Regions from separate parts of the Litoribacillus peritrichatus genome, predicted to be linked through region 1. Evidence: predicted binding sites of a transcription regulator. Region 1 holds the regulator's gene; the other holds the start of a gene.
What was found. Region 1 encodes FliA, which starts transcription of late flagellar genes. Its sites were predicted from a motif close to CTAAAGTTNNNNNNNNNNCNGCCGATA; they were not measured.

Region 1 (4,357 bases):
GCCAGTGGCTTATGTGACTAACGGCGCAAGAATTCCTGATGACATTGAAAATGCCAACGCCGGTAATTTAGTCAGTAAAGCCGTTTATATGTATCAGCAGCTTAATGGTGGAGTTTCTGCTTTTGCGGATGAGTTAAAACAGGCAGAACAAGCATTTTCAAAAAGAATAGCGAGTTAATAAAAAGCATAAATTCAAATTTTTCTTTATGCTGATTTAGAAGAGTGCCACAGGAGTAGGTATGAGTAGTAGTCCAGTACAAGTAATTGCTGTCACAGGAGGAAAAGGCGGCGTTGGCAAGAGCAACGTTGCTTTAAACCTAGGGATTGCTTTGTGCGAAAAGGGGCGTCGGACGGTCTTGCTGGACGCGGATTTAGGATTGGCCAATATCGATATTCTGTTGGGGATTTCTTCCACTAAAACGCTTGAGCATGTTTTAAGCGGTGAATGCACTCTTTCAGAAATTATGGTGCCAGGGCCGATGGGGCTGAAAATAGTTCCCGCCTCCTCGGGAACGAAGCACATGGTGAATCTTTCTTCACAGCAGCACGCCGGACTTATTCATGCGTTCAGTGAAGTGTCGCATCAAATGGACGTACTGATCGTGGATACCGCAGCGGGTATCGCGGATGATGTGATCAGTTTTGTTCGTGCTTCCAATGAAGTGCTGGTGGTAGTAACGGACGAACCGACCTCTATCACAGATGCGTATGCACTCATCAAACTTTTAAACCGGGACTACGGTATGTATCGTTTCCGGGTTGTAGCAAATATGGTTAAAACGCAACAAGATGGGCGTAATTTGTTTGCTAAACTCACTAAGGTAACTGACAGGTTTTTAGATGTCGCACTGCAATATGTAGGGTCGGTGCCTTTTGATGAACAGGTAAAGAAATCGGTACAAAGACAAAAAGCGGTGCTGGAGGCTTATCCAAGATCCAAGGCTTCCATCGCGATCAGAGCTCTGGCGCAAAAGGCAGATGCCTGGCCGTTACCGACGTCGTCGAAAGGTCATTTGGAGTTTTTTGCAGAGCAATTAGTTCAATATAACGTAGGTTAGTTGTGTTGAAAGTTAATATTCAGAGTCAGACTGAAAGAAATGTAGGGTGTTGCTATGGCTGCAGTTAGTGGGGTTGTTATGTATTCGGAGACTGATCCTAAAGGGGCTCACAACCTTGTTCAGAAGTATGCCGGCCTGGTAAAGAAAATTGCGACTCATCTAATGGGGCGCTTGCCGCCAAGTGTTCAGCTGGACGATTTGATTCAGTCTGGGATGATTGGTTTGCTGGAGGCGGCTAAAAAGTACGATGCTTCCAAAGGTGCCAGCTTTGAAACATATGCGGGTATTCGAATTCGGGGTGCTATGCTGGATGAGATACGCCGTGGTGATTGGGCACCAAGGTCGGTGCACAGAAACGGCCGAAGAGTGATGGACGCCATCAAACAGGTGGAAGGCCAGACGGGCCGAGATGCGCAAGATAATGAAGTTGCTAAAGAATTAGGTGTGTCAGTCGATGAATACCATAGTTATCTCCAGGATTCGGTCGGCAGTAAGCTATTTAGCTTCGAAGAATTGATTGCAGAAGGTGAGTATCAGAAAGATGACTTTCATGGTACAACACCGGGACCTTTTGATGACGTTGCCAAGCAAAGATTTCGCAGAAAGCTTACAGAGGCGATTACGCGCTTGCCGGAACGTGAACGGTTAACGTTGGCTCTTTATTATAATGAAGAGCTAAACTTAAAAGAGATAGGTGAGATATTGGGAGTGAGTGAGTCTCGAGTAAGTCAGATTCACAGCCAGGCTGCGCATAGATTGAAAGCACGATTGTTGGAGTGGAATGACGAAAGTGCTTAAAAACTGCATAATTACTGGATAGTCTAAATCTAATGACTACACTTACTTTACAACCATATTCGAATGGAAATTCTATTTTCCATCAAGGTCTTGGGAGGTTATCTTGGACAAGAATATGAAAATTCTGATAGTTGACGATTTTTCAACTATGAGACGAATCATTAAGAATTTACTAAAAGACTTGGGGTTCACAAATACCCATGAAGCGGATGACGGCAGTACGGGATTACCTATGCTTAAAACGGGTGATTTTGACTTCCTGATTACTGACTGGAACATGCCAGGCATGACGGGCATTGACTTGTTACGCGCTGTACGTGCAGACGAAGCCTTGGCTCATACGCCAGTGCTTATGGTTACCGCCGAAGCGAAACGCGAGCAGATTGTTGCTGCTGCGCAAGCGGGTGTGAATGGCTATGTTGTAAAACCGTTTACCGCTCAGGCACTCAAAGAAAAGATCGAAAAGATCTTTGAGCGTGTGGATGCAAGTTAACCTTTAGTGACCGTTCTCGAAAGGGGAACCAAATGGCTGATAGTAAATCGGGCGGTCACCTGGAAGATATTCAGGATTCGATCCGAGAACATACAAAGTCGCTTGTAGATGCAGTGGAAGCTGGAGATTTTACAAGTGCTATTCAACATGTACAAAACCTATCTGATGTAAGGGATCAAAGTTTATATCGTGAAATTGGCCGTTTAACGCGGGGATTACACGACTCGATCAAGAACTTTGAGATCGATATATCCAGCAGTGAACAAGAAACCGATGAATCTAAAATGGCAGATGCGTCGGATCGTCTTGGTTACGTGATCCAATCAACCAACAACGCAGCAAACAAGACAATGGATCTTGTGGAGGAAACCATTCCTGTTGTGGATGACTTAAAAGCGGAAGCGGCTGAGTTATCGGTTGAGTGGGGGAAGTTACTAAGAAGAGAACTGGAAGTCTCCGATTTCCGGCAACTTTATAAAAAAATAGATGTGTTCCTGAAAAAGGTGGATGGCTCCGGTTCTACGATGTCCTCCAACCTCTCTAACATTCTATTGGCGCAAGACTACCAAGATTTAACCGGTCAGGTAATCCAAAAGGTTATCAAGCTGGTTAAAGGGGTCGAAACGGATCTTGTTGAGCTTGTTAAAATGGCCGGTTTGGTTGAACGAATTACCGGCATTGAAAAAACTCAAGAAGTTACCGAGGCGGCCGATGAACTGTTAGCAGAGGGTCCTATAGTCGACGCTGAAGAACGCGAGAATGTAGTGACCAGTCAGGATGAGGTGGATGACTTGTTGTCCAGCCTTGGATTCTAAGGAGTCATGAATGAGTTTCGAGGCCGATGAAGAAATCCTCCAGGATTTCCTGGTAGAGTCAGGGGAAATTTTGGAGCTGCTTCAAGAGCAGTTGGTCGAACTGGAGCAAAAGCCGGACGACATGGATTTATTAAACGCCATTTTCCGTGGTTTTCACACGGTAAAAGGCGGCGCAGGTTTTTTACAGTTAACTAATTTAGTTGATTGTTGCCATGTTGCAGAAAACGTCTTTGATATTTTACGAAATGGTCAAAGATCAGTAGATTCCGAGCTAATGGACGTTGTATTACAAGCGCTTGATGCTGTAAATGAAATGTTCTCCTGTGTTCGTAATGGTGAAGAATTGCCTGCAGCTGATCCGCAACTACTCGCAAGCCTCGAACAACTCGCCAGACCTGAAAGTGCCGATGAGGCAGCGCCAGCTGCTGAACCGGTGGCGGACAACTCCGCTGGAGATCAGGCTGACGCCGAATTTGATCAGATGGTGGCATCTGCTGATTCAGGATCTGAATCTTCTAATGTTGAACTGTTTGATACTGATACACCCGCTGCACCTGCCAGTGCCGCTGGCGGTGATGAGATCACCGAAGAAGAATTTGAAGCGTTATTGAATGAATTACACGGTGAAGGGGGCTCCCCTACGGGTGGGGCTTCTGCACCGGCACCTTCTCCTGCTGTCAGTACGCCTGCTCCGGCAGCCAGTGCGGCAGGGGGTGAAGAAATTTCCGAAGATGAATTTGATGCATTATTGGATCAATTACACGGTGCAGGCAAAGGACCAGGGGTAGGTAAAGCACCTGCTCCAGAGCCCGCGCCTGCTGCACCTGCAGCGTCAGGTAATAGCGATGTAATTTCTGATGATGAATTCGAAAACCTGTTAGATGAACTGCATGGGGCAGGTAAAGGGCCTACTGTAGTTGCTGAAACAGGTACTTCGAATCCTGCGCCTGAGCCATCGGCTGTCGCACCTAAGAAAGAGGCTGCGCCGGCAGCGAACCCAACACCAACGCCTCCAGCGGCTGCTAAACCCGCGCCTGCGCCAGCTAAATCTGCGCCGCCTAAGCCGCCTGCGAAAGACTCGGCACCTACAGAAACAACCGTTCGAGTTGATACAAAGCGCCTTGATGACATCATGAACATGGTTGGCGAACTGGTATTAGTTCGTAACCGTTTGGTTCGTTTGGGGATGGCGA
Region 2 (4,357 bases), 1.3 Mb from region 1:
TTGTTCAGGCCTTCGGGTGATGAAGAAATGGAGCGGTTCGGGCCGTTCAGAATCCAGGCAACGATTTGAGCTTCGTACTTTTCAGTGGCCGATAATTCTGGTTGAGCAATGGATTGTTCTGATTTTACGCTTTTCTTGCTGTTCGCTTGAGAGCTTTCACTGGCTTTTTTTTCTTTAGCAGAAGCAACTTCAGATATTTTAACGTCTTCGTTTGTGATGACGGGTTCGTCGACCTTAGCTACTTCACTTTCTTGGATACCTGCGGTTTGTTTCGGCGGGGATTCAGATTCCTGCAACGATTGGTTGTTTATATGATGTGTTAATTTTTCATTTAAATTAATTGTGGGTGACTTTGGCGATTCAATGGCTGCCTGAGCGGCAGCTGTTTCTTTCCGGTTTTTTATTTTTTCGGAGCCTGCCTGTTCTTGCTTTGCGCTATTGTTGGCATCATCTAAGTGCTCTTTTAATGCCTTAGAGGCTTCACTTGAGTTACTTGCTGTTTGGTCTTTATCTTTGGTGGGCGCTTCTTCTTGCGAGTTTGTGCTGGCCTTTATTGAGGTTAATTGGACTTCTACAGAATAAGATGTTTCATTTAAGGGAATGATTTGAGATGGTGCCGTTTGGTATAAAACGGCTATATGTCCTACGGAAGCAATGAGCATTGCGATTAACAATCGTATTCGTCTGGTTTGCATAGCATTTGAAATAAAATGTTAGTACTTGTTCGATAAAGTAACTCAAATGCTTTCATCATGAAAGTTATATTGCTAATCCCTTGATTTGATTATCGATTAGACAAATTCTATCGGTTTTTCACACTGATAGTTTTTATTTATGGATGTGATAGTAATATTTGCTAATCTCTTGGTAGGATTCTGATAATGCCGAGTGTATGATTTATTACTTTTTAAAGGATCATGCAATGAGTGCATGGTTTTGATATTTCACTCTTTTTCTAGGAGCAAACGCAATGAGCGTACTAGTAGGTAAGAAAGCCCCGGATTTCACAGTTCCAGCTGTTTTGGGTAATGGCGAGATCGTAGATTCATTCACTCTTTCTGAAGCGATCAAAGGTAAGTACGGTCTAGTATTCTTCTATCCTCTAGACTTCACTTTCGTATGTCCTTCTGAGCTTTTGGCTCTTGATCACCGTATGGAAGAATTCAAAGCGCGTAACGTAGAAGTTATCGGTGTTTCTATCGATTCACACTTCTCTCACAACGCTTGGAGAAACACGCCAGTAAACGAAGGTGGTATCGGTCCGGTTAAGTACACTTTGGCGGCTGACATGACTCACGAAATCTGTAAGTCATACGACGTTGAATCAGAAGGCGGTGTTGCTTTCCGTGGTGCTTTCATCATCGATAAGGAAGGCAACGTTCGTTCACAGATCGTTAACGACCTTCCTCTTGGCCGTAACATGGACGAATTGATCCGTTTGGTTGACGCACTTCAGTTCCACGAAGAGCACGGTGAAGTTTGCCCAGCGGGTTGGAACAAAGGTGACAAAGGTATGGACGCTTCTCCAGAGGGTGTTGCTAAGTATCTTTCTGAAGAGTCTGACAAGCTGTAATAGTTTGCTCACGTCTACTGCGCTTGCTAACTCGTCGTTAAAAACTGACTTAAAATGCTCACTTATAAAACATAAGCTCCGCTTTTTCGTCAGTTTTTGCCTTGATTTAGCTTCGCTCGCTACGACTGGAAAGTGGTAGTTAAGTTTTAAAGCTGAAGGTTATTTAGCTTTGAAATAAAAAAAAGAGCCATTCGTGGCTCTTTTTTGGTTTTGTATCAATCTTATTATTGAAAGAAAAGTCGATTTAGATTTTATCGAAATCTTCCATCTTCAGTTCTTCTTTGGCTTCTTCCACGCCTTTTGGTGGCCAGCCTCCCATTCGCATCCACTTGTTAACAATTTCACAGAACAGTTCGGCCGTTTTGATGGTGTCGTATCGGGCGGAGTGGGCTTCTTTATTATCGAACTCAATGTCTGCTGCGATACAGGCTTTCGCCAATACCGTTTGACCGTAAGCTAAACCGGCTAAGGTAGCGGTATCAAAGGTTGAGAACGGGTGGAAGGGGTTGCGTTTTATATCGCAACGTTCGGCCGCTTCCATTACAAAACCGTGATCAAAGGTGGCGTTGTGACCAACCAAAACCGCTCGATTACAACCTTCATTTTTTACTTTTTTGCGAATAACTTTAAAAATCTCGTTTAACGCTTCCTGCTCTGAAACGGCGCCACGCTCGGGGTCATTTGGGTCAATGCCTGTAAATTCCAGTGCACTTTTCTCAAGGTTCGCGCCTTCAAACGGTTCTACCGGGAAATCTATGACTTCATCAATGTGAAGCCAGCCTTCTTCATCCATGTGGAGGCATACTGCGCATATTTCAAGAAGTGCATCGGTTTTGGCATTGAATCCGGCCGTTTCGACGTCGATAACTACGGGCATGAAACTACGAAAGCGTTGGGCAAAAAGGGATTTTTCAGAATCAGACACAGATATATTTCCTAGGTTGAGGTGTTGCTCTCCATCACGACGGCAACGTCTCAGATGATCGATTGCCGCATTTTACTGTGTCTCATGGGCTTAAACCAGTTTCTATTGTGCTTATCTTTTTGGCTAACACATGCTTTCTGTTGCTAACGAATGTATTTACTTTGTAATGGTTCAGACTGTTGGCGTTGTTGATCATTACAAACGGATGGACGTGGATAAATGGAGCAACGATTTTTTACTGTCTTAAAACAGTTTGCTAATCGAGAGGGGGTATAGTTTAGGGGGCTGATCAGGAGAACGTTGTTCAGGGAGCGATTTTGTTTTGTTGAAGACACAATATTGACCACAAGTTTTCATTACAGTTTTTCAGTGATCTGCCGATGTGTCTCTATATGGTGGATTTTACTAACTCTAAATTGAATGAAGTTGGATACGCTGGCGTGCTTATAAACTCGACGATACATTGCATCAAACGATTAAGCGTTGGCTTGATCGGCTTGTTATTGCTTGTCACTACGAAGGCCTTTGCGACGGTGACATACGTTGCAGACTTTGATGAGAGTCAGTGGAAATTGCAGTCTTCGGTGTTTTCATGTTCGTTGACTCAAGAGATACCTTCGTACGGCAAAGGCGTCTTCTTTCGCCGTGCGGGTGAAAAAATGATTTTCTTTCTCACCACGCCTTATAGTCAGCAAAGAAAGGGGCAGGCGTCGTTAGTGATTGAACCTCCTAAATGGCGGCCTGGTAGTCCGGCCCGTCACATGGGGTTTGTGGATGTGGTTTCGGGAACCCGACCTTTTGAAGTGGAACCGGAACGTGCCAGCACCATGTTGGCCAGTCTGAACAGTGGTTTAATGCCTATGTTTACCCGTAAAAGCTGGTATCAGCCAGAACGGCCTTCGGTTCGTGTGGGCTTATCCGCCTTCGATTTTGAGCCCGTCTATCGAGATTTTTTGGGGTGCATCAGTGGTTTGCTGCCCGTAAATTTCGATCAGGTTAAGCGTTCGGTGGTGTTTTACGAGTCATCCGGGTTGTATCCCGAAGAAAAGTATTACCAGTTGTTAGACTATATCGTGATGTATGTGCAGGCCGACCCGTCGGTAAACGCCATTATCATTGATGGTCACACGGATGATATTGGTCGGCGCTTCAAGAACAGGGAGTTGTCACGAGAGCGTTCAGAGCACATAACCGATTACTTCATTAAAGCCGGAATTGCTGAAGATTTGATCACGACACGTTATCACGGTGAGCGATACCCGGTGGTGAGAAACCTAGGTAATGATGGTCGGGCACGTAACCGGCGGGTCACTATTCGTTTGGAACGGGATGAGCCTTTCCGGCCGAGCAATCTGGATTTCTTCTGATTGGTTGGGTAACTCCTTTACTATCGTCGGTAGACTTCTGAACCTGAAGGCTTCGATACTGGCCTTCAGGCGATATACCTTTCTTTTCAAAACTTTCTTTGTAACTTCTTACTCTAATTGCTAGGCATTATCGTTTCGCGCCAGTACAATAGGCCGATTTTTTAATTATCGGTGCCATATTGTTAAGGAGCCAAAATTCATGAGTGACGTTAATAAGGTCGTTCTAGCGTATTCCGGTGGTTTAGATACTTCTGTAATCGCAAAGTGGTTACAAGAAGAATACAACTGTGAAGTTGTGACGTTTACAGCGGATTTGGGACAGGGTGAAGAAGTTGAGCCTGCCCGCGCTAAAGCAGAAGCCCTCGGTATCAAAGAAATTTATATTGATGACCTTCGAGAAGAATTCGCTCGTGATTTTGTCTTCCCTATGTTCCGCGCGAACGCTGTCTATGAAGGCGAATACTTGCTGGGTACTTCGATTGCACGTCCTTT

Region 2: ABD744_RS09045 (flagellar protein MotY) is a predicted target of FliA. The motif match lies at 2,855-2,881, and genes of this name have one in related genera.

What each region holds. Positions count from the first base shown of each region.
Region 1 covers NZ_BAABBN010000004.1:462,776-467,132, forward strand. Annotated here, with positions in the region: gene flhF (flagellar biosynthesis GTPase FlhF) at 1-178, shown strand, start outside; gene ABD744_RS03260 (MinD/ParA family protein) at 240-1,058, shown strand; gene ABD744_RS03265 (RNA polymerase sigma factor FliA) at 1,113-1,856, shown strand; gene ABD744_RS03270 (chemotaxis response regulator CheY) at 1,972-2,349, shown strand; gene ABD744_RS03275 (protein phosphatase CheZ) at 2,382-3,164, shown strand; gene ABD744_RS03280 (chemotaxis protein CheA) at 3,175-4,357, shown strand, end outside.
Region 2 covers NZ_BAABBN010000004.1:1,722,098-1,726,454, reverse strand. Annotated here, with positions in the region: gene ABD744_RS09060 (TonB family protein) at 1-674, opposite strand, end outside; gene ABD744_RS09055 (peroxiredoxin) at 971-1,573, shown strand; gene rnt (ribonuclease T) at 1,818-2,498, opposite strand; gene ABD744_RS09045 (flagellar protein MotY) at 2,891-3,865, shown strand; gene ABD744_RS09040 (argininosuccinate synthase) at 4,065-4,357, shown strand, end outside.